Regions from separate parts of the Mesorhizobium sp. M7A.F.Ca.CA.001.04.2.1 genome, predicted to be linked through region 1. Evidence: predicted binding sites of a transcription regulator. Region 1 holds the regulator's gene; each other region holds the start of a gene.
What was found. Region 1 encodes PhoB, which activates phosphate uptake and scavenging genes when phosphate is short. Its sites were predicted from a motif close to TGTCATNNANCTGTCAT; they were not measured.
Positions count from the first base shown of each region.

Region 2: the regulator PhoB is predicted to act here: its motif matches at 1,749-1,765, upstream of EN955_RS10490 (PhoX family phosphatase).
Region 3: the regulator PhoB is predicted to act here: its motif matches at 3,868-3,884, upstream of EN955_RS33220 (esterase-like activity of phytase family protein).

Region 1 covers NZ_RZQT01000018.1:25,339-34,365, reverse strand. Annotated here, with positions in the region: gene EN955_RS08485 (CHASE domain-containing protein) at 1-1,400, opposite strand, end outside; gene EN955_RS08480 (ATP-binding cassette domain-containing protein) at 1,528-2,328, opposite strand; gene EN955_RS08475 (sugar ABC transporter permease) at 2,340-3,692, opposite strand; gene xylF (D-xylose ABC transporter substrate-binding protein) at 3,835-4,875, opposite strand; gene EN955_RS08465 (ROK family protein) at 5,145-6,392, shown strand; gene phoB (phosphate regulon transcriptional regulator PhoB) at 6,409-7,098, opposite strand; gene phoU (phosphate signaling complex protein PhoU) at 7,115-7,822, opposite strand; gene pstB (phosphate ABC transporter ATP-binding protein PstB) at 7,849-8,667, opposite strand; gene pstA (phosphate ABC transporter permease PstA) at 8,685-9,027, opposite strand, start outside.
Region 2 covers NZ_RZQT01000024.1:39,053-48,079, reverse strand. Annotated here, with positions in the region: gene EN955_RS10490 (PhoX family phosphatase) at 1-1,682, opposite strand, end outside; gene EN955_RS10485 (hypothetical protein) at 2,244-2,747, shown strand; gene EN955_RS10480 (response regulator transcription factor) at 3,053-3,712, opposite strand; gene EN955_RS10475 (sensor histidine kinase) at 3,709-5,103, opposite strand; gene EN955_RS10470 (hypothetical protein) at 5,273-5,614, shown strand; gene EN955_RS10465 (phosphatase PAP2 family protein) at 5,629-6,342, shown strand; gene EN955_RS10460 (helix-turn-helix transcriptional regulator) at 6,609-6,887, shown strand; gene EN955_RS10455 (SulP family inorganic anion transporter) at 6,957-8,702, shown strand; gene EN955_RS10450 (hypothetical protein) at 8,832-9,027, shown strand, end outside.
Region 3 covers NZ_RZQT01000217.1:395-6,066, reverse strand. Annotated here, with positions in the region: partial or broken gene EN955_RS33230 (MFS transporter) at 1-605, shown strand, start outside; gene EN955_RS33225 (MATE family efflux transporter) at 635-2,095, opposite strand; gene EN955_RS33220 (esterase-like activity of phytase family protein) at 2,274-3,752, opposite strand; partial or broken gene EN955_RS33215 (FAD-dependent oxidoreductase) at 3,996-5,672, shown strand, end outside.

The sequences.
Region 1 (9,027 bases):
GAATTGCCGGCTTCGCCGTACTTCAGCGCATTCGTCGCCAGTTCGTGGAAGGTCAGGCCGAGCGCTTGCGTTGTGGTTTCGTCGAGCAGCACCTGTGGTCCCGACAACAGCTCAGCGGGTAGCTCCTTGCCGAACACCTGACCCAGCTCGATGCGCAGGAGATCGCCAAGATCGGCCTTCTGCCAGCGTGAGCGCGTCAGCATGTCCTGGGAGGCCGCCATCGCCTGCAGCCTAGCCGAGAAGGACGCTGAAAACTCGTTGACGTCGGTCGCCCGCGATGCCGTCTGACGCGCGATCGCCAGCACCCTGGTGATCGAATTCTTGATGCGATGCTTCATCTCCTGCAGCATCAGGTCTTTTTCGATCAGGCTCTTTTCCGTCGTTTCGTGCAATCGCGACGCTGCCTCATAGGCCCGCTCCTGATAGCGCGCCACAAGCGCGATTGCGCCCGCCAACAGCAGGCCGAACAGCCCCAGCATCACCGGAATGGCGCGCGACGACGGCTGCGAGAAGGCGCTTGTCGGCCGGAACAGGACAGTCCATGGCTGTCCGGCGACGATGATCTTTCGCGTGACCAGCAGCCTGTTCCCGAAAGTGGAAGCCGGCGGCGTCTCCGACCGGAACAACAGATTGTCGCCGTTCACGGCACCATCGCCATCATAGATTTCGGTGTTGACCGGCAAAAGCGGCGACCGGCTGAGCGCGGTCCGGAACAGATCGCGAGCCCGAAAGGCCGCATAGAGAAAACCTGATGTCGAGGATCTCGAAGCATTGATGACGTCGGGAGCGGTTTCGACATTGAGCCGCACGAAAACGAAGAAGCCGGTGAACGTCTGCGCGGCGCCCGTGTCCTGGCCTAGCTGCACCAGCCCGCTGGCATGCTGCTGGTCGTCGGACATCGCCTTTTCGATCGCCGCACGCCGCACCGGTTCGCTGAACATGTCGTAGCCGATGCCGGCTTGATTGGATGGATCCAGCGGTTCGAACAGCACGATAGGGGTGCGCCAGGGTTGCGTGGTGTCCGGGTAGATTGGATGACTGACGCCATAATCGTGCAGCATGTCGCGTTCGACCGTCGCCTCGTCGCCCGTCTTTGCCAGCCTGAGGAAGCCGATACCGCGCAAGCCGGCGAAATTCTTGTCGACATCGAGCGCGGTGAAGAAGGCCTTGAACTCATTGCGAGAAATATCGCCATTGCGGGCGTCGAACAGGGCCTGCGTCGAGCGCAGCAGCGACAGATGCAGGTCGATGCGGCTCTCGATCCGGTTGAGCGCATCGTCGGCAGTCGCCTCGAACTTGATGCGCGCGGCTTCCTGCGTGGCGAAGTAGGCAAAACCTGCCATCACCATGCTGATCAGCGCGACGGCGATAAAGGCGATGATCGGGAAAAGCTTCTTCAACGGATCGTGCGGTCCCTGAGCAATGTCGGACCTTTATGCGCAAGTCGCCCTGCCAACACAATGCCAAGGCCAAGCCATCCCTACGGCTGGCATATCACGTGTCCGGCAACCGCGATCTGGCTTGATCTCAGGCCGCGATCTTCGCCGCGCCCGGTCCGGGAATGGCGCCTGGCGGGCATTTGCCCAGAATGATCATGCCCAGCACCTCGTCCTGGGTGACATCAGTGGTGCGGGCGGTGCCGACCACCTGGCCGTTCTTCATGACGCAGACCCGGTCGGCAAGCTCGAACACATCGTGGATGTCGTGGCTGATCAGGAAGATGCCGATGCCGTCGGACTTGAGCTGCTTAACCAGTTCGCCGACCTGCGCCGTTTCCTGCGGACCAAGTGCGGCCGTCGGCTCGTCCATGATCAGGATGCGGGCGTTGAACAGGATCGCACGCGCAATCGCCACCGATTGCCGCTGGCCGCCCGACAGCTTGATCACCGGCTCCTTGAAACGCTGGAACCGGGGATTGAGCCGACCCATCACCTTGCGCGCCTCGGCCTCCATGGCAACGTCGTCGAGCGTGCCCCAGGCGGTCATCAACTCGCGGCCGAGGAACAGATTGGCGGCGGCGTCGACATTGTCGGCCAACGCCAGCGTCTGGTAGATCGTCTCGATGCCGTATTTCTTGGCGTCGCGCGGGTTGAAGATCGATGCCTCCTCGCCGTTGACGAAGATCTGGCCCGAATCGCGCTTGTAGGCGCCGGACAGGATCTTGATCAATGTCGACTTGCCGGCGCCATTATGGCCGAGCAGCGCCACGACCTCGCCGGGGAAAAGATCGATCGAGGCGTCGTCGACGGCGCGGATGCCGCCAAACGCGATCGAGATGTTCCTCATGTCGATCAGCGCGGTGGCTGCAGGAGCAGTCTTGTCAGTCATGGCATGCCCTCCTAGACGCGCTTGCGATAGACGGTGTCGAGCCACACGGCGATCACCAGTACGGCGCCGACGACGATGCTCTGCAGCGGCGAGTCGACACCAAGCAGCACCATGCCGGACTGCAGCGACTGCATCAGCAGGGCGCCGAGCATGGCGCCGATGATCGTTCCCGACCCGCCGGCTAGCGATGTGCCACCGATCACGGCGGCTGCAATGACGAGCAGCTCGTCGAGCGTTCCAAGCACGTTGGTGGCCGAATTCTGCCGGGCCGAGGAGATCGCCGCGGCAATCGTGGCCAGCACGCCCATGATCATGAACACCTTCATGGTGATCCAGCGCGTGTTGATGCCGGCGAGATTGGCCGCCTCGGGATTGCCGCCGATGGCGAAGACATAGCGGCCGAAACGGGTGCGGTTGGTGATGAAGGTCATGACCAGCCCGACGGCGACCGCCATCAGCACCGGTATGGCGATACCGTGGGCGATGAACAGGCCGCCTTCGGGAACGGTGATGTTGTTGGCGGCCGCATATCTGTTCACGATGCCGATCGGCCAGGGGTAGGAGTTGGCGAGCCAAACCGCACCCATGATGGCGCCGCAGGTGACGACACCGAGCAGCGCCTCGGCCCAGATCGGACGTAGCGGAAAACGGAAACGCTTGCGCTGCACCCGCCCGTTGAACAGCCCAAACACCACGGCGAGGCAGGCGACGATCCCGACAACCCAGCTCCAGGTTGCGCCGATCGATCCCGCCGGCCCGCCGCCCATCAGCTGAAAGGTGGCGTTAAGCGGCGCCACGGTCTGGCCTGATGTGACCCACCAGGCAGCACCGCGCCAGACCAGCAGGCCGCCCAGCGTCACGATAAAGGCGGGCACTTCGAGATAGGCGATGACGAAGCCTTGAAAGGCGCCGATCAACAGGCCGAGCGCCAGGCCGATGACCAGCGCCAGGACCCAGATCCACGGATTGCCGAGTTCGAGCCCGACAAAACGCACCAGGAAATGCACCTGGGCAAATCCCATCACCATGCCGATCAGGCCCTCGGCGGAACCGACCGACAGGTCGATGTTGCGCATGACGATGACCAGCACCATGCCGCAGGCCATGATGGCGACCGCGGATGTCTGCACCGACAGGTTCCACAGATTGCGCGGCGTGAGAAAGGTGCGGCTGTCGAAATCGAGCGGGTTGACGCCGAGGCGCAGGCTGGAAATGACATGCAGCCCAATCCAGATGACCAGCAGCGCGCCGATCATGCCGATCATCCGGGTGTCGATCTCGGTCGCCTTCAGGAACCGGGCGACGGCGCCGAGTTCCGACGCGCGCGCCGTATCGGCCTGCGGGTTGGACGTCGTGTCGGTCATGATTTCCTCCCACCGGCTGGCCGTCTGACGCGCATGCCGGAGCCCAGCCTAGAAGCTATCCGCATGATGCGGAAACACAATTCTTTGAGAAAACGCCGCGGCTTTTGGGCCGCGGCGTTCAGATATTTCGAAGTGGTCCGGATCAGTTACAGGCCGCGACGGTGCCGGCAGCGACACCCGCGCAGACTTCGTCCTTCTTGATCCAGCCAGCGTCGATGACGACGTTGAGATTGTCCTTGGTGATGGCAACCGGGGTCAGGAACAGCGACTTGACGGTGTTGCCGCCCGGCGTCGTGAAGTCCTTGGCGCCGGCGATGTCGCTCGTCTTCTTGCCGTCGGCCAGTTGCGAGGCGATCTCGGCGGCATTCTTGCCGAGCTCGCGCGCGTCCTTCCACACCGACACGGTTTGCGTGCCCAGGGCGATGCGGTTCAGCGCGGCGTGGTCGCCGTCCTGCCCCGAGACCGGCACGGTGCCGGCCAAGCCTTGAGCCGTCAGCGCCGCGACGACGCCACCGGCAGTGCCGTCATTGGCCGCGACCACCGCGTCGACCTTGTTGTCGTTGGCGGTCAGGAACTGTTCCATGTTCTTCTGGGCGTTGGCGGGCAGCCAGCCATCCGTGTAGGCTTCGCCGACATTCTTGATCTTGCCGCTGTCAATGGCTTCCTTGAGCACTTCCATCGAGCCCGAGAACAGGAAGTCGGCATTGGGATCGGCACCGGAGCCCTTGATGAAGACGTAGTTGCCTTCCGGCTTGACCTTGAACACTTCGCGGGCCTGCATGCGGCCGACTTCCTTGTTGTCGAAGGTCAGATAGAAAACATCCTTGTTCTCGATCAACCGGTCATAGCCGACGACCGGAATGCCTTCGTCCAGGGCTTTCTGCACGGCCGGGCCGATGGCCGAAGCATCCTGCGCCAGGATGATCAGGGAATTGGCGCCCTGCGAGATCAGGCTTTCGACGTCGGTAAGCTGCTTGCCGGGATTGGACTGCGCATCGGCGGAGATGTACTTGTCGCCGGCGGCCTCGATCGCCGTCTTCATGGCGGCCTCGTCGGTCTTCCAGCGTTCCTCCTGGAAATTGGACCACGAAACGCCGACGACCTTGTCCTTCGCCTGCGCGACAGACGCGAGCGTCAGCGACATGGCGGCACCCGCCAGGATGGCGGCTGTGAATCTTTTCATATTATCCTCCCTGCGCCGCGTATGGCGCGACCAAACTGGCCCGAGGGCCGGCACAGAGGCCCTATTTTTTCGAGCCTCGAAAAAATACTGGGCCAACGCCCGAACGCTGTCAACATCGATTCTGATGGATTTTGATGTCGTTTCGAATTTTTTTCGGGCCTCGGAATAAATAAATGACACGGCGCGCGGCTTCTGCCAGTATTTGACCGCGTCACCGACAGCGTTCCAGGGCAGGAAGAACCGCGGCGACCGGGAGGATATGAAAGAGCATGTCGGTCGGAATCCGCCACGACGATTTGCGCCGCCGCAACCGCGCGATGGTGATCGCGGCGGTGCGCCGCGCCGGACAGCCGTCGCGCACCGAGATCGCCGCAACCACAAGCCTCAGCCATTCGACGATCTCGGCGATCTCATCCGACCTGATCGTCGAAGGCATCCTGACCGAAAGCAAGCCGAGCGAGGCCGGCTCGCTCAAACGCGGCCGTCCGCAGGTCGGCCTCAGCCTCAATCCGGAAGCGGCCGCGGTAATGACCGTGGTGCTGTCGCTGAACTTCCTCTCGGTCGCCGTCATCGACTATGCCGGCCAGGTAATATCCGAGGAACAGCGCCGGCTCGACACGCTGACGATGTCGCGCGACTCGCTGATCGGTGAGTGCACGGCAATCGTGCGGCGCCGCCTGGAAGATCCCGACCTGGACGTGCGCAGCATCGCTCGTATCGCGCTGGCCGTCCAGGGCATCACCGACACCCGTGCCCGCGCCATGCTGTGGTCGCCGATCACGCCGCACACCGACATCGCCTTCGCCGACATATTCGAAGAGGAGTTCGGCATCCCAGCCATTATGGAGAACGATTGCAACATGATGGCGGTGGCGCTGCGCTGGCGCGACCCCGATCGTTACCGCGACGATTTCATCGCCATCCTCCTGTCGCACGGCATCGGCATGGGGCTGGTGCTGAAGGGCGAATTGTTCACCGGCACCCATTCCTCGGGCGGCGAATTCGGCCACATGATCCATCGGCCGAACGGCGCGCTGTGTCGCTGCGGACGGCGCGGCTGCGTCGAAGCCTATGCCGGCAATTATGCCATCTGGCGCAACGCGCGGCAGATGGGCGAGGATGCAGAGCCCGTCGCCGATGTCAGCGACGCCGACATGCGCGCCCTGGCTGCCGCCGCCCGCGAAAGGGACGGACCCGAACGGGAAGCCTATCGCAAGGCCGGCGAAGCGCTCGGCTACGGCCTCGGCAGCCTGTTCGCGCTGATCGATCCGGCGCCGGTCGCCATGGTCGGCGTCAGCGCCGCCGCCTTCGACCTGATCGAGCCGGCATTGCGGCAAGCGATTGCCCAGACCGCCGGCGGCCAGCATTCCAAGTCGATTTCCTTCGACACCGAGCCGAACGAACTGCCGCTGATCCGCGAAGGCTGCGCCATGCGGGCGCTGATCTTCGTCGATCAGGAGATTTTTGCGCCGGGCGTGCAGGCGAGATCCGGTCTCGGCGGCAAGAACGTGGCGTAAGTTCAAACGAGGGAGTTCAGTCCTCGCGAATGGCGTAACCCGCCCCACGGATGGTGCGGATGACATCGGGCATACGGCCGTTGTTGACCGCCTTGCGCAGCCGGCCGACATGCACATCGACCGTGCGTTCGTCGATGTAGATCGTCTCGCCCCAGACATTGTCGAGCAGTTGGCTGCGCGAGAACACGCGGCCTGGATGGCGCATCATGAATTCAAGCAGGCGGAATTCCGTCGGCCCGAGCCGGATCTCGCTCTTCTTGCGATAGACACGGTGCGATTCGCGATCGAGCACGATATCGCCGACCTTGAGCACGCTGGACAGCACTTCCGGCTTGGCCCGGCGCAGCAGCGCCTTGACCCTGGCCATGAACTCCGGCGTCGAGAAAGGCTTGACCAGATAGTCGTCGGCACCGGTCGAGAGGCCGCGCACGCGGTCGCTTTCCTCGCCTCGCGCGGTCAGCATGATGATCGGCAGCCGCTCGGTCTCGGGACGCATCCTTAGCCGGCGGCAGAGTTCGATACCGGAAACCGCAGGCACCATCCAGTCGAGCACCAGAAGGTCTGGAACGTTCTCCTGCAGCCGGATTTCGGCCTCGTCGCCGCGCGTCACCACCTCGACCTGGTAACCTTCGGATTCGAGATTGTAGCGGAGCAGCACGCCTAGCGGCTCCTCATCCTCCACCACCATGATGCGTGGCGCGATCATCGGCTGGTCACCCCTGTCATGCCGCTGGCGCGGACATTGCCGTCTCGTCCTGCTTCGGACGATTGGCTGGCAACTGCGTGCCGGTCAAAACATAATAGGCATTTTCGGCGATGTTGGTCACGTGGTCGCCGATCCGCTCGAGGTTCTTGGCGCAAAACAACAGGTGCGTGCACGCCGTGATGTTGCGCGGATCTTCCATCATGTAGGTCAGAAGTTCGCGGAACACCGATGTGTATTTGACGTCGATGCGTTCATCATTGTTTCGGAGCGTGGCAAGCGCTGCCGCGTCAGCGGCGGCATACTCGTCGACGACCCCCTGCACCTGGATCAGCACCAGCTGCGCCATCGCGTCGATCGAATGCGAAAGGTCGTGCGGCGTGACGCTCAGCCCGACAGTGCCGACGCGCTTGGCGATGTTCTTGGCAAGGTCGCCGATGCGCTCGAGGTCGCCGGCCATGCGGATCGAACCGACTACCGCACGCAGATCGTTGGCCATTGGCTGGCGCTTGGCGATCAGCGTGATGGCACGATCGTCCAGCTCGCGCTGGCGTGCATCCATGATGGCGTCGTCGGAAACCACCCGCTGCGCCAGCGCATTGTCCGAATTGAGCAAAGCCCTGGTCGAGCCACCGACCATCGAGCGGGCGAGATCGCCCATGTCGCGGATCAGCTGGCTGATCTGCTCCAGATCCTCATCGAAAGATGCGACGGTATGTTCACCCATGATCTTCGTCCCTCATATGCCAGAGATCAGCCGAACCGGCCGGTGATGTAGTCCTGGGTGCGTTTGTCGTCGGGGGTGGTGAACATCTTGTCGGTGGCGCCCTCCTCGACCAGATAGCCAAGATGGAACATCGCGGTGCGCTGCGACACGCGCGCTGCCTGCTGCATCGAATGGGTGACGATGACGATCGTATAGTTCTGACGCAGTTCGTCGATAAGTTCCTCGACGCGAGCGGTGGCGATCGGGTCGAGCGCCGAACACGGTTCGTCCATCAGGATCACCTCGGGTGACACGGCGATGGCGCGTGCAATGCACAGGCGCTGCTGCTGGCCACCGGAAAGACCCGTGCCAGGTTCCTGCAAACGGTCCTTGACCTCGTTCCAGATCGCCGCCTTCTTCAGGCTGGACTCGACGATCTGATCCATGTCGGCCTTGCGCTTGGCCAATCCGTGGATGCGCGGACCATAGGCGACGTTCTCGTAGATCGACTTTGGGAACGGATTGGGTTTCTGGAACACCATGCCGACGCGCGCCCTGAGTTCGACGACATCGATGTTCTTGTCGTAGATGTCCTCTTCGTCGAGCGTGATCTTGCCGGTTACCCGTGCTGAATCGATGGTGTCGTTCATGCGGTTGAGGCAGCGCAGGAAGGTGGACTTGCCGCAGCCGGAGGGGCCGATCAGCGCCGTCACCTGGTTCAGGCGGACGTCGAGATCGACGTCGAACAGCGCCTGCTTCTCGCCGTAGAACACGCCGACCTTGTCGCCGCGCATTTTTATCACTTCGTTCGACTTCATCTTGTCGCCCACTGCGTTTTCAAGGGACTGTTCGGTCATGATGTTCATACCAAAATGCCTTTTTTCTACCAGCGCCGCTCGAACCGACGCCGAAGCACGATCGCGGTGATGTTCATGGCCATGAGGAAGACGAGCAGGATGATGATGGCGCCGGACATGCGCTCGACGAAGGCGCGTTCGGCCTCGTTCGCCCACATATAGATCTGCACCGGCAGCGCGGTGGCCGGATCGAAAGGCGTCGTCGGTGGATCGGCGACGAAGGCGACCATGCCGATCAACAGCAGCGGCGCGGTTTCGCCGAGCGCGCGCGCAAGACCGATGATGGTGCCGGTGAGGATGCCGGGCGCGGCAAGCGGCAGGATGTGCTGGAACACCATCTGCATCTTGGAGGCGCCAAGACCGAGAGCT
Region 2 (9,027 bases), on a different contig from region 1:
TCGGTCGCGACCCAGAGACGCCCGGCCGAATCGACCGCGCAATTGTCGGGCATGCCGAACCAGCCATTGGCCGTCGTTGCCGTCGAGAAGGTGGCGCCGACATCGGCAACCGCCGGATCACCGCATTTCAGCAGCACTTCCCACTTGCCCTTGGCGGCGGTGAAATCACCGCCGTCCTCGGCGATCTCGATGATGTGGCCGAAGGCGTTTTCGGCGCGCGGGTTGGCGGCGTCTACCTGGTCGGCCTTGCGCTTCGAATTGTTGGTCAGCATGACATAGACCTTGCCGTTGACGGCATTGGGCTGGATGTCTTCGGGCCGGTCCATCTTGGTGGCACCGAGCAGGTCGGCGGCGCGGCGCGTCTCGATCAGCACGTCGGCCTGGCCAGTGAAACCGTTTTCAGCCGTCAGCGGTCCCTGGCCGAAGACGATCGGCAGCCATTCGACCGTGCCATCTTCGGCGAACCTGGCGACATGCAGCGTGCCATCATCGAGCAGGTCCCGGTTGGCGGCATGATCGTTCGGATCGAACGCGGCCTTGGTCACGAACTTGTAGACATAGTCGAAGCGCTCGTCGTCACCGAGATAGAAGACGACGCGGCCGTCCCTGGCGACAATCGCTTCGGCGCCCTCATGCTTGAAGCGGCCCATGGCGGTGCGCTTCCTCGGCGTCGAGGTCGGGTCGTTGACATCGACCTCGACGATCCAGCCGAAGCGGTTGGCCTCATTGGGCTCCTTGGCGAGGTCGAAACGCTCGTAATGCGCCGCCCATTCATAGGCGCCTTCGGGAATGCCGAGACGCTTGTAGTTCGCGGCTTCCTTGTGGCCTTCCGGCAACTCGCCGGAGAAATAGCCATGGATGTTCTCCTCGGCCATCACATAGGTGCCCCAGGGCGTGACGCCGCCGGCGCAATTGTTGAACGTGCCGAACACCTTGGTGCCGGACGGATCGGCATTGGTCTTGACGCGGTCATGGCCGGCAACCGGACCGGACAGCGCCATTTCGGTGTTGGAGGTGATGCGGCGATTGAGCTTGCCGTCGCGCACCACCTGCCATTTGCCTGATGCCTTGCGGATCTCGACGATGGTGCCGCCGTGAGCTGCCATTTCGACATCGACCTGCTCCTTCGAGAGGGGTGCGACTTCGGCCGACTTCTTGCCGTCCTTCTCGACGATCTTCACGATGCCGGGGAACATCAGATGCGGATTGGTGTATTCGTGGTTGACCACCAGCAGGCCATGTTCGGCCGAGCCGTCGACCGGGATGTAGCCGACATAATCGTTGTTGTAGCCGAACTGTTTCGCCTGGGCCTCGGCCGACTGTTTCGTCGGGTCGAAGTCGGGCGAATCGGCAAACAGCGGATCGCCCCAGCGCAGCAGCACATCGGCATCGTAACCCGGCGCGACGTGGTGCTTGTCGTCGATGCCGGCCTCGAGTTCGTCGAACGTGAAGGCCGAGCCTTCAGCGGCCCGGGCCTCGTCGGCGCTGATCAGCGCCAGCGGGCTGACGGTGGCGGCGATGGCCGAGACAGCCAGCGAACCCTTGAGGAAGCCGCGGCGCGAGAACCGCGCGGCGATGATCTCGCCCATGGTGCGGTTGTCGGAAGCGTTGATGGCCGGGCCGTCGTTTTCCTCGAGCAGGCTGGTGCGGAATCGGGTGTCGGGGGAGCGAAGGTCAGTCATGGCTTGCCTCTGGCTGTTGGATTGGCTGGAGCGTGGGTACCTGTTTGACCCCCTTATAATCGCCGGATCACATTTTCGTGACATCGGGAGACCTTTCAGACGCGACAGGCATTGCGCGCAGCGCTGGCTAAGCATTCCCGCAGACCGGAACTGCTCCAGAATCGCCGGTTCGAGATGAAAGGAGACCTTAGGCGGCATCTTGGCCGCGCATCCTGCGACGGCGGACGACATCAGTCGTTTGCAAAAAACAGATCAACGGGCAACTGCACCCTCGACAAGTCACCTCCGCCGCCCCCGGCGGAGGTGACTTGATGTTCGGCGTCTGCGGTCGTCAGGCATCGGGAAAGCCAGTCTCCCGTTTAGCGATGGCGGTCACGGCGCCGTTCATGCGAAGCTAATGTAGCATATACTTGGGACTTTAGTCCAACCTTGCGCTTGCAATGGTCCTGGTTGACAACCGCAACGGTCGGAGGTCGCTTCCGGGCGCCGCGTCTTTCGGCAATGTTGGTTGCACTGCAACGTTGGGGTGGGGCGCGCCGGGCTCAGTCGTCGGAGATCAGAATGCACAGATCGGTCACGACCCGTTGTTGCCGGCTGGCGCTCAAATCGGCAGCGGCGCTGGTGTTGACGATTGCGCCCTATCAAATTGTCCTGGACGGCTCCGTTTCCGGCATCCACACCGTCAGCGCATACGCCAAGGGTGGCGGTAACAGTGGTGGCGGTGGTGGCGGAGGCAACAGTGGGGGCGGCAACGGCGGCAATTCCGGCGGAAGCAATAGCGGGAACAGCGGCAACGGCAATGGGAATAACGGCAACAGCGGCAATAACGGCAACAGTGGCAACAACGGCAAATCAGGATCCAGTCAGGGTAAGAGCGGGAGCCATGTCAATGCAAAGACCGGTGACAAGGTCGACGTGACCGGCAACAAGATCACAGTCAGGCATCCCGACGGCATAACGGAAAAGCTCGAGAACGGTCGTTTCAGCATGAAGGACGCTCTCGGTCGCACGATCATCGACCGCCAGGCCACGCCGGCCGATGCCAATCGTCTCAAGGCCTTGTGAAGCTGGCCAACAGGCAACGGTCAGCTTTGCACGTCACCTCCGCCGCCCCCCGGCGGAGGTGACCTCGTTTCCGGCCGGCGTCGTCCCGGTTTTCGGCACCGCAATGGCTGCGGTCCCGAGGCGCGACGCGCTTTTGCGCAATCCGGGACGGGAAACCGCTGCGCATTTCTTCGGACCTGCCCAGAGCAATTCTAGAAAAAGTGTGAAGCGGTTTTCCCGGGAAATGCGCGTAGCGCTTTTCCCTTGGGAATTGCGTCAAAACAGAGTTAGAGCAGCTCGCCGTTTCCGTGAAACGGTGAAATGCTTTAGGAGGGCCTGTCGCGGTCGCGCCACTCACGCATCATCAAGGCCGCTTCGGTGCGATTTCGCACATTGAGCTTCGACAGCACTCCGGTCATGTGATGCTTGACGGTTTTCTCCTGCAGCTCAAGCCGCAAGGCGACTTCCTTGTTGCTCAGCCCCTCCGCCACCAGCCGCAGGATTTCCGTTTGCCGATCGGTGAGCTGCCGCAGCCGTTCCGCCAAGCCGTCGGTCGGCTGCTGGGACTGGAGATCCGAAAGCAGCCGGGCCGATAGTGTCGGCGAGAGATAGCTTTCGCCGGCTGCGACATTGCGCAGGATGTCGGCGAGGCCGCGCGATCCGACGCCTTTGAGGACATAGCCATTCACCCCTGCGTTCAGCGCCTTGGTCACATCGGCATTGGCCTCCGAGACGGTCAGCATGACGATCTTCTGGGCGGGATGGTTGGCGAGGATGCTTGCGACCGCGCTCAGCCCGCCGCCCGGCATCGAGATGTCGAGCAGCAAGATGTCGGGCCGCATCGTCGCGGCGAGGCGTTCGGCATCCTGCGCCGTGGCGCCCTCGCCAACCATCTCGAAGCCTCCGATCTCCGACAGGCTGCGCGTCACACCTTCGCGAAAGAGGGGATGATCGTCGACAATGGCGATGCGAATGGTCCCAGTCATGCTTGCTCCTCGACCGACAGACGGATCACCAAACGCGTACCTTGCGGCCCGGTCAAGGTTTCGAACTGTCCGCCAATGCTTTCGACCCGTTCCCTGAGGCCGGCGAGCCCGAGGCCCTCGACCCGTGCCGTCGGATCGAAACCCGGCCCGCGGTCCGACACTTCGACAAAAAGCCTGCCACCTTTCATCCCGGCACTCACCGCCTGATCCTTGCCTAGCCCGTGGTGATAGGCATTGTTCAGCCCTTCCTGGACGAAACGATAGATGCTGATCTTCTCGGAGGCGCCGGGTTCAGGCAACTGTCCGGCCAGCGTCAGCGTCACCGACGTTCCCGTCCTCTGTTCGTGTTCCTTGACGGCCAGCCGCAGAATGTCGGTTGCGGCAGCCGTCTCGATCTGCGGCAGGACAAGGCCGGTGCAGATGCCGCGTATTTCGCGCATCGCATCCTCCAGCGTCTTGCGAATCATCGTGACCTCGGTCGAGCGGCTTGCGCCTGAATGGCCATCGCTGGAAAATATCGGGCTGTCCATGCGCAGCGCCGCCAGGGCCACGAGTTGGGCCGGGCCGTCATGCAGGTCGGCGCCGATGCGGCGCAGATATCTTTCGTTGAGCGCGGTGGCGCGGCGCGAGGCCTGTTGCACGCGCAGTCGCAAGGCACTGTTTTGCGCCACCAGACCCTGCAGTTCCGACACCTGGCGGCGCAGCGCCCCACGCTGGTCGTCGATGGTGCGGCTGCCGCGCAGGACGATGCCCGACAGGAGCAGGAATGCCGCCAGGGTCGCGCCGGCCACGATCAGCCAGCTCGACCACAGAGCGGAAGCCAGGGTGGCCTGGAAATCGTCGGCGATCTCATAGAACTCGGTAACCGCCACCACCTCGCCCGACCAGGGCTCGCGCACGGGATTGTAGATCTCCAGCAATGGCAAGCCGGTCGCCTTCTCCTCGCTCTCATCCTCATCGAAAGTATTGAATTCAGCGACGACATTGCCTTGGAAAGCGGAACGCAGATTGTCGCTCGGAGCGAAGCGGCGGCCGATCAGGGCCGTCTCCTTGGCATAGAGGACCGTCCCGTCGCGGCGCCAGAGCATGAACGATTCGAGGCGCTTGCCGAGCGCGCCCTGGCCAAGCGTCTCGTCCAGCGCCTGCTTGACGGAATCGCTGAGCTCCTGCTCCTTGCGCAAGTCGGGAAGCAGCGGCGCAATCACGCTGTCGACATAGAGCGCCGTCGTGGCGGCCGAATTGCGGATGACGCCCTCTCTGATCTGCGCCGTCACCCAGGCGCCCACCACCAGCATGACGGCCAGCAGGCCAAAACCGCCGGCAACGACGAATTGCAAGGCAAGAGAGAGTTCGCTCCAGCGTCGCGTCAAGTTCTGCAGAATACGAATCATGAACCCCTGACCGCCCTTCAATCGATTGGCTGGACGATGTCGGTACATTGAGCCTCCGTCTTGCCATTGCCAAGAGCTTCGTTTGGTCGAGCGCTTGACGTCCCGGCGCGCTTCGGAAACAACGTCCGCGACACATGCGGCGGGAGCCGCTTCGAGAGGGGACGGAACGTTGAGTTTTTCGGGACTGCTGCAGCTCGGCTTTTCAACGGTCATTTTCCTGCTGGCGGCGACAGCCGCCAAGCAATGGGGCCTGGCGCCGAGCCTTGGCAAGATCGCGCTGACGCTGGCGCTCTATTCACTGGGCAATCTGATCATGCTGCGGCTGATCCGCGAATTCGGCATGTCGGTGTCGTTCAGCCTGTCTGCCGTCATCCAGCTGGTCTCGGTGAACGTCGTGGCGCTGGTCTTCTTCGGCGAGCGCGTCAACGCGCTGCAGGCGACCGGCATCATGCTGGCGATCGCCGCAGTGGCGCTGATCACGCTCGGACCCTATCTGCAAGGCCGGCTGTAACGGGCGGATTGCCGATGAAGAATGCCGCGAACGCTTTGCTCAACCGGGTCGAATTCCCGGTGCTGCTGGCCGGCCTGGTCATCGCGGCCGGCCTTTGGGGATTCGAGGAGCTGATGGAGCTGGCGCGCGCCACCACGCCGCACGCCTTCGACACCGAAATCCTGCTCGCCTTCCGCCAGGCGGGGCGGCCTGACAGCCCGATCGGCCCGCTGTGGCTGCAAGGGGCGATGCGCGACATCACAAGCCTTGGCAGCGGCAGCGTGCTGGTGCTGATCGTGACGGCGGTAATCGTCTATCTCCTGCTTATCCGCAGGCCGGCGACCGCCCTTTTCATCTTCGTGGCGGTGGCCGGCGGTCAGGTGCTGTCGAGCCTGCTGAAAGCCGGAATCGACCGGCCGCGCCCCGAACTCGTCTCGCATCTCGTCAACGAAACGACGCTGTCTTTTCCCAGCGGCCACGCCATGCTGTCGGCGGTGACCTATCTGACGCTCGGCGCGCTGGCGGCACGCTTCCTGCCCGGTCGAACGACGAAGATCTATGTGCTGTCGCTGGCGGTGCTGACGACGCTGCTGGTCGGCATCAGCCGCGTCTATCTCGGCGTCCACTGGCCGTCGGATGTGCTGGCCGGCTGGTGCGCCGGCTTCGTCTGGGCGATGCTGTGCTGGCTCGCTGCCCGGACGTGGCAGCGATGGCGTGGGCAGCACCCGGACGGCGAGACTGGAGACTAGATCAGCCGGTTGATCAGCCCGTGCCCGCAGCCGGCCAACAGGAAAACCGCCGACAGCAAGGCTGCCGATGTCATGAAAGTCTTGAAGATATTCAACCGCGTTACTCCCTGCCAGATGGAAACCTTAGCGCGCAATCCCGGGAAAGTATCTAAAAATGGTCAGTCAGGCGCCGCCCCTTACGTCTCAAACATTCATCCTAATGCTTGAAACATCAGAATAATGATATTACACCTTACTCCTGCAGACTCAGACGGGGATTCCGGCCGATGATCACTGCCGCGCAGATGCGCGCCGCAAGGGCGCTGGCCGGCATCGATCAGAAGACGCTCGCCGAGCGCGCCGGCGTTTCGCTTCCGACTATCCAGCGCATGGAGGCGAGCGATGGCGTGGTCAGGGGCGTGGTCGACACGCTGATGAAGGTCATCCAGGCCCTCGACGAGGCCGGGGTGGAGCTGATCGGCGAGAATCAGGCCAGCGAGCGCGGCGGCCGGGGCGTGCGCCTCAAGCCTGCCGTGCCGCCTGATCCCAAGGCTGAGCCGGCATAAAGTCGCGACGGCGACCGCCGACAGCCCTGCCGACGATCCCGCCGCCTTTCAGGGTGCGAAAGGCAGTCCATGGATCAGACGCAGCGGGCAGTGCATGAACCGGCCTACAGATCGGCCCAAAGGTCGGCCCACCAGTCGGCAAAGCCGACATTTTCCGAATTGTTCATGCCAAAGCTCGTGACGGTCTGGCGCGAGGGCTACACGTTCGCCGACTTCAAGGCGGACGCCATTGCCGGGCTGACGGTGGCCATTGTCGCGCTGCCCTTGTCGATGGCCATCGCGATCGCCTCGGGAGTCACGCCCGAGCGCGGCCTCTACACCTCGATTGTCGGCGGCTTCATCATTTCGGCGCTCGGCGGCAGCCGCTTCCAGATCGGCGGCCCGGCCGGCGCCTTCATCGTGCTGGTGGCCGCGACGGTTGCCCGGGTCGGTATCGACGGGCTGCTGCTGGCAACGATGATGGCAGGGGTCTTCCTGCTCGCCATAGGCTATCTCCGTCTCGGCACCTACATCAAGTTCATTCCCTATCCGGTGACGGTCGGCTTCACCGCCGGCATCGCCGTCATCATCTTTTCCGGACAGATCGTCGAACTGTTCGGGCTGAAGCTTGCCGGCAAGGAGCCCGGACCGCTGGTGCCGAAGCTGATCGCGGTCGGCGAGGCGGCCGGCACCATCAACCCGGCGGCGACCTTCGTGGCGGTGTTGACCGTCGCCACCATCGCCGGCCTGAAGCGCTGGCGACCGACATGGCCCGCAATGCTCATCGCCATCGGGCTGGCATCGCTGGTCGTGGCGCTTCTCGCGCTGCCGGCGGAGACGATCGGCACCCGCTTTGGCGGTATACCGCGCAGCCTGCAAATGCCCGCTTTGCCGCCGATCAGCCTGGACAGGATGATTGACGTGCTGCCGGATGCGATTGCCTTCGCCTTGCTGGGCGCCATCGAATCGCTGCTTTCGGCGGTGGTCGCCGACGGGATGACGGGCCGCCGGCATCGTTCCAACTGCGAACTGGTGGCGCAAGGCTTCGCCAACATCGCATCCGCCCTGTTCGGCGGCATTTGCGCCACCGGCACCATCGCCCGCACGGCGACCAATGTGCGGGCCGGCGCCCACGGACCGGTTTCGGGCATCGTCCACGCCGCCATCCTGCTCGCCTTGATGCTGGTGGCGGCGCCGCTCGCCAGCTATATCCCGCTCGCCGCCCTGGCCGGCGTGCTGGCGGTCGTGTGCTGGAATATGTTCGAGAAACAGGCCTTCGCCACCTTGCTGCGTGCCTCGCGCGGCGATGCGCTGGTGCTGATGGCGACCTTTCTGCTCGTCATCTTCCGCGATCTCACCGAAGGCATCGTGGTCGGCTTCGTGCTGGGGTCGATCCTGTTCATCGACCGCATGGCCAAGTCGATTGCGGTCGAGGCCGATCAGCCGCTGGTGCAGGGGGATGTCGCCGACAGCACCAACGCCTACGATGCCAGCGAGGCGACCGACGCCGACACCGTCGTCTATCGCATTTCGGGCGCCTTCTTCTTCGGCGCCGCATCGACCGTCGGCACCGTGCTCGACCGCATAGCCGACCAGCGCAGGAACTTCATCCTCGACTGCTCGGCCGTACCGTTCTTCGATTCGACGGCGGCCAACGTCATCGAAGGCGCCGCCCACAAGGCGAAACGCGCCGGTGTCCGCTTCATCATATCAGGCGCCGCGCCGCAGATCCGACGCATGCTGATCACCCACGGCGTCAAGCGCCCGCTGGTGACCTACGCCGCCTCGATCAAGGATGCGCGGGCGCAGCTGAAAGGGAAGCTGGAGGCGGGATAGGGGCCGGGATTTGCCGGCCGGTGGCCATTGTCAGGACAAGGTGTCCACCTGTTGAATGCCAACTTCTTGACGTTGAGCTGACTCACGCACGGCGCGACGTGAACACCGCTTTGCGCCGCTCCTCGCGGTTTGTCCGATACCATCGCCCGCGTCTTCGAAATTGATGCGATGACGAAATGGCGTCGGAAAGAATACGAGATACTCTCGCAATCTTCACACCTGTCCTATATAGCCGCTGCACTGACGATCTTGTCCGGAAAGCTCGGTCAAGAAGAGGTGTTCGCACCCGCCATTTTCGAACTAGCCTCAGTGCACTCGCCTCACA
Region 3 (5,672 bases), on a different contig from region 1:
CGGACGGCCTCGGGGGGATCTCCTTGCGGCCGCGACTTTCCGTCCCGGAGGAAATCCGTGCGCGCTTCGTCGCGCCGGCGGTGACCGGCTTCGGCGCGATGGCGCTGGTCGGGTTCTACGCCGCGTTGGCGCCGAGCATCCTGGCGCAGCAGCTGCATGAGACCAACCATGCCGTCGCCGGCGCGCTGTTCTTCGAGCTGGCGATCGTCACCGCGATCAGCATTGTCGTTCTGATGCACATGAAGAGCAGCAAGGCGATGCTGGCTGCGCTGGCATTGATGATCCCAAGCGTCTCGTTGGTGATGGCGGCGCAGATATTGGCCTCGATGGCACTGATGGTTGCTGCGACGGCCTGTTGCGGCGTTGCGGCGGCGCTTGGTTACCGTGGCGGCCTGCAAGTGGTGAACGAGATCGCGCCCAAGGATCGTCGCGCCGAAGTGGTGTCCAGCTTCTTCATCTGCTGCTTTGTCGGCAACGCCTTGCCCGTCATCGGCATCGGCATCGTTTCGACCTATGCCAGTCCCGTCGCTGCCAGCCTGGCGTTCGCCGGCATGATCGTGGCGTTTTCGTTGGTGGCGCTGGCTTTTGGGCTGAAACGGCGTTGAGGCCTGGAGCGGTCCAGCGGAACCGGGCTTCAGCCGTTCGGTGTTTCAGGCGAAAGATGCGCGCGTCCGCGCGGCACGCCAAGACCGGTGTCCGGCGGCTCGCCGGCGGCCGGCCTGTCCTCGATCATGTGCGTGGTGCGCCAGCGGCCGAAACGATAGTAGGCCGCCGCCAGTACAAGCGAGCTGATCGAACCCGCCGGGAAGCTCCACCACAGCGCTTCCTCGCCGATCACGCCACGCATGAAATAGGCAAAGCCGGTGCGCACGACCAGCACCGAGATGACCAGGATGATCAGCGGCGGCATCACGGCACCCGTGGCTCGTACGGTGGCAAACAGCACGATGGTTATGCCGAACAGGATGAACGACCACGAGGCGACATTGTTGATGTGGACGGCGATGTCGATCGCCGCGCTGTCGCGGCTCAGGAACAGGCTCAGCACCGAACGGTCGAAAACCGACAGCACGGCAACCAGCGCGCCGGTCAGGACCAGGTTGAAGCCGACGCCGGAGGCGGCGATGCGGCCGATCCGGTCCCAGCGCCCGGCGCCGACATTCTGCGCCGCCATCGAGGAAACGGCGGCGCCGATGGCGAGCGCCGGCATCTGGATGTAGGTCCACAGCTGGGCGGCGATGCCGTAGGCGGCGGCGACCTGTGAGCCGTAGGAATTGACGATGCCCATCACCGTCAGTGCCGCCGCCGAAATGACGATCATCTGCAGGCCCATCGGCACGCCCTTGAAGACGACGATGCGCAGCAAGGTGGGATCGGGCCGCAACAGAGCGAGATTGGCGCCGGCCAGCCGCAGCGGATGCTTGCGCACATAGAGAACGATCAGGATGGCGATCACGCTTACCGTCTGGCCGATCAGCGTGGACGTGGCGGAGCCCGCGATGCCGAGTTCGGGAAACGGTCCGATGCCGGCGATGAGCAATGGGTTGAGCACGATGTCGAGGACGACGGCCAGCGCCATGAAGAAGAAGGGGGTGCGTGAATCGCCGGCACCGCGCAGCACGGTCATGACGAAGGACAGAAGGTTCATCATCGGCACGGCGACGAAGATGATGCGCAGATAGGAGCGCGCCAGCGGCAAGGCGTCGGCCGGTGTGCCGAGCGTGTTGAGAATGGCGTCAACCCAGATCCAGCCGCAGACCGCGAAGATAACCGAGACGAGGAAGAAGAACGTCGCGCTGGTGCCGACAATGCGGCGCGCCTCGGGCAGGTCGCGGGCACCGACCGACTGGGCCACCAGGATGGTGGCCGCCATGCCGATGCCGAACACGGTGCCGAGGATCAGGAACAGGACGAGGTTGGCGTTAGAGGTGGCGGTCAGCGCCGATTCGCCGAGAAAACGGCCGACCCAGACGGCGTTGATCGAGCCGTTGAGCGACTGCAGCACGTTGGAGCCGAGCACCGGCAGGGCGAACAGCAGAAGCGTGCGCGGGATCGGGCCGCTGGTCAGGTCGCCGGTGCGCCGGCGCGCGGGCATTTTTTCGTCCATGGCGGGCAACTCGGCGGATGGTGATTTGGATCCAGTCCACGATGATATCGCAGGCGGGACCGAGATGCACCCTTGCGAACGCGCCGCACTGAAAGCCGCTGCTTCGTTCATGCCCAGCCGCGAGCCCCAGCGGACGCGCCAAGCGCGCCCGCCCGGGCAGTGGTGGTTACTTCCTGGCGAGACCCGGCAGCGTGACCTGATAGACCAGGAACATGGTGTCGACATCGGCGCCGTCTTCCGCCTTGTAGGGTGCGCCGACCTGAAAACCGTCCTGGGCGAGGAAGTCGTTGTCGTTGGCGACGAACAGGAAGTAGTCGTCGGGCAGCTTCGGATCGAGAACGCTGACCACCGACATCGCCTCCCACTTCTCCGACAGGTTGTTCTTGTCGTTCGGCGCGCCATTGTGCAGGCCGAAGCGGCCGAGTTCGCCCTTGTCGTTGATGTCGATGAACGGCGTCAGCTTGGCCGGCATCACCGACGGGTCGAGCACGCCCTTGGGCGCCAGCGGCTTGTCGGCGGCATCGAAGGCGCCGCCGGCGATGTCGGTCGCGGCCGAGACGTCGACGACGAAGATCTGGCGCACCAGCGAGGTGTCGCCCTTCAGCCCCTGGCCGTTGCCGCTGTCGCGCGCCAGCATCAGGAAGGTCTTGTCGGAGAGCGCCACGATCTCGCTCTGCGCGGCGATCTTGGTCTTGCCCTTGGCATCCTTGAACACCGGCAACGGCACGACATACTCATGCGCCAGTTTGAGGTGGGCGAGGTCGGACGCGTCATAGACCAGCGCACGCGTGTTCTGGCGCGTCGCGGGCGAATCGCCGCCATCCTGCCGGGGCGCCGATTGCAGCACCGCGATCAGGAACTTGCCGTCCGGCGTCATCGCCATTCCCTCCAGGCCCTGGTTGTTCTGGCGGCCGGTCTCGGGGTCCTTCGGATCGGGCTCGGCGGCACCGGGTCCCGGATTGTCCGAGGCGAAGTTCGGCGTGCCGTGGCGCATCGGCACGAAGGCGGCCGGTGGCTGGGTTGCCGACAGCAGATGCCCGTCGGCGGAAAACCGATAGATGTTCGGGCCGTATTCGTCGGAGATGAACATCGAACCATCGGGCAGCCGCACGATCGCCTCGTTGTCGAGCGCCAGCTTGCCATTGTCGGCTTGCGGCAGGATCGGCATGTCGCCGCTTGCCGCGCGCACGCCGTTGAGTGGGTCGAGGCCTGTGGCATCAGCCCCCTTGTCGTCGGTGAGAAGCATGGTGTCGGCGAGCGTTGCCTTGACGCCCGTCTGCTCCTGGCCGGCAGCAGGTGCCGCGCCCGGTGCGACCGGAGCAAATTCGATGGCGATCGTGTTGAGGCGCGGCCGGTAGTCGGTGGTGCCGACGACATTGTAGCCACGGTCCGGCAACAGCCAGAGCGAACCCCTGTAGCCGGCGGTGTCATGCGTCCAGCCTGATGCGTCGATCGCCATGCCGGAACCCGAGCCGAAGGTCTCGCCGAACTTGTCGCGCTGAGCGGCCGGGATGCGGCCGACGCCGACCAGCCCCTTGTTGACGAGGCCGCCGACGGTCGCGGTGCTGTCGGCGAGCGCCGGCGCCAAGGCGGTGAACAAGGCCAGCGCGACGCCAAGCGACGCGGGTCGATACAGGTGCTTCATGGATAATCCTCTTTGTGACGGATGTGCCGGAGCGGCCGCGGGACGAAAAACTGAAAGAGGTGCGACATCGATGATGCTGCGCAAGCCTCCCCGAAATGCGGTCTACGGCGCGAACATGATGCTTGCGTGACAGCGCGCAGTGCATGCCGGCGGTCGACGAAAAACGATGCGCGCGCCGGCACTGGACACTTATGTCTAGTAGATATATGCTCCAGTCTTCGGACCAACCGTGGAGGGGAAGCCTTGAAGTCGCACTACCGCGCAGTCGTCATCGGAGGTGGCGTGGTCGGAGCCTCGGTGCTCTATCACCTGACGCGGTTCGGCTGGAGCGATGTGGCGCTGATCGAGCGCGCAGAACTGACGGCCGGTTCGACCTGGCACGCGGCGGCAGGCTTCCATGCGCTCAACGCCGATCCCAACGTGGCGGCGCTGCAGGACTACACCATCAATCTCTACCGGGAGATCGAGGCCGAATCCGGCTGGGATATCGGCCTGCACATGACGGGCGGCGTCAACATCGCCAGCGATCCCGCGCGCTGGGAGTGGCTGAAATCAGCCTGGGCCGTGTTCCAGTCTGTCGGCATCGAGACCGCGCGCCTGGTCACGCCCGACGAGATCAAGGCGATCTGCCCGATCGTCGACGTCACCGGCGTGCTAGGCGGCCTGCATGATTCCAACGAGGGTCACCTCGACCCGTACGGCACCACGCATGCCTATGCGGGTGCTGCGAAGAAGCGCGGCGCCGACATCATCTTGCGCAACCGGGTCGTCGAGCTGAAAGCACGTGCCGACGGGCGCTGGGACGTCATCACCGAGCAGGGCACCATCATCGCCGAGCATGTCATCAATGCCGGCGGGCTGTGGGCGAAGCAGCTCGGCCGCATGGCCGGCGTCGACCTGCCGGTGACGCCGATGGAGCACCACTATTTCATCACCGATGACATTCCGGAGATCGCAGCACTTGACAGGGAAATCGGCATCGCCGTCGATCTCGACGGCTTTTCATACCTGCGGCAGGAGCGCAAGGGTGTGCTGCTTGGCGTCTATGAGCAGAACCCAAAGCACTGGAACATGGACGGAGCGCCGTGGGACTACGGCATAGAGCTGATCCCGGAAGACATCGACCGCATCAGCCCGGAACTCGCCAAGGCGCATGAGCGCTTCCCTTGCCTGGCGACGGCCGGTATCCGCAAATGGGTCAACGGCGCCTTCACCTTCACGCCGGACGGCAATCCGATTGTCGGGCCGGTGCGCGGCCTGAGGAACTACTGGGTCGCCTGCGGCGTCATGGCCGGTTTCAGCCAGGGCGGCGGCGTCGGCAAGTCGCTGGCCGAATGGATGATTTTCGGCGAACCGCAGGCCGACATCTTCGGCATGGATATCGCTCGCTACGGTGCCTTCGCCGCCAACCGCGAATATCTCAGGCAGACGACGCGCCAGTTCTATTCGCGCCGGTTCGTCATGACCTTTCCCAATGAACGGCTGCCCGCCGGCCGGCCGCTGAAACGCCCCGGCGCCTATGACGGCATGAGCGCGGCGGGATGCGAATGGACGGCTTCCTGGGGGCTGGAAATCCCGGCCTATTTCGCGCCGATGGGATTTGCCGAGAGCACGACGCTGCGGCGCTCCAACGCCTTCGACATCGTCGGCGAGGAGGCGCTGCAGGTGCGGCGCGCCGCCGGCCTGGTCGATATCTCGGCCTATGCGCGCTATGCGGTGTCGGGGCTGGGTGCGGAGGCGTGGCTGGACCGGCTGCTCGCCTGCCGATTGCCGAAGCCGGGGCGGGCCGGCCTGGCGCCGATGCTCGGCCATGACGGACGGCTGAAGGGCGACCTCACCGTCTTCAACTGGGGCGGCGGCTCTTATTGGCTGATGGGCTCCTACTATCTCCGGGAATTCCACATGCGCTGGTTCGAGAGC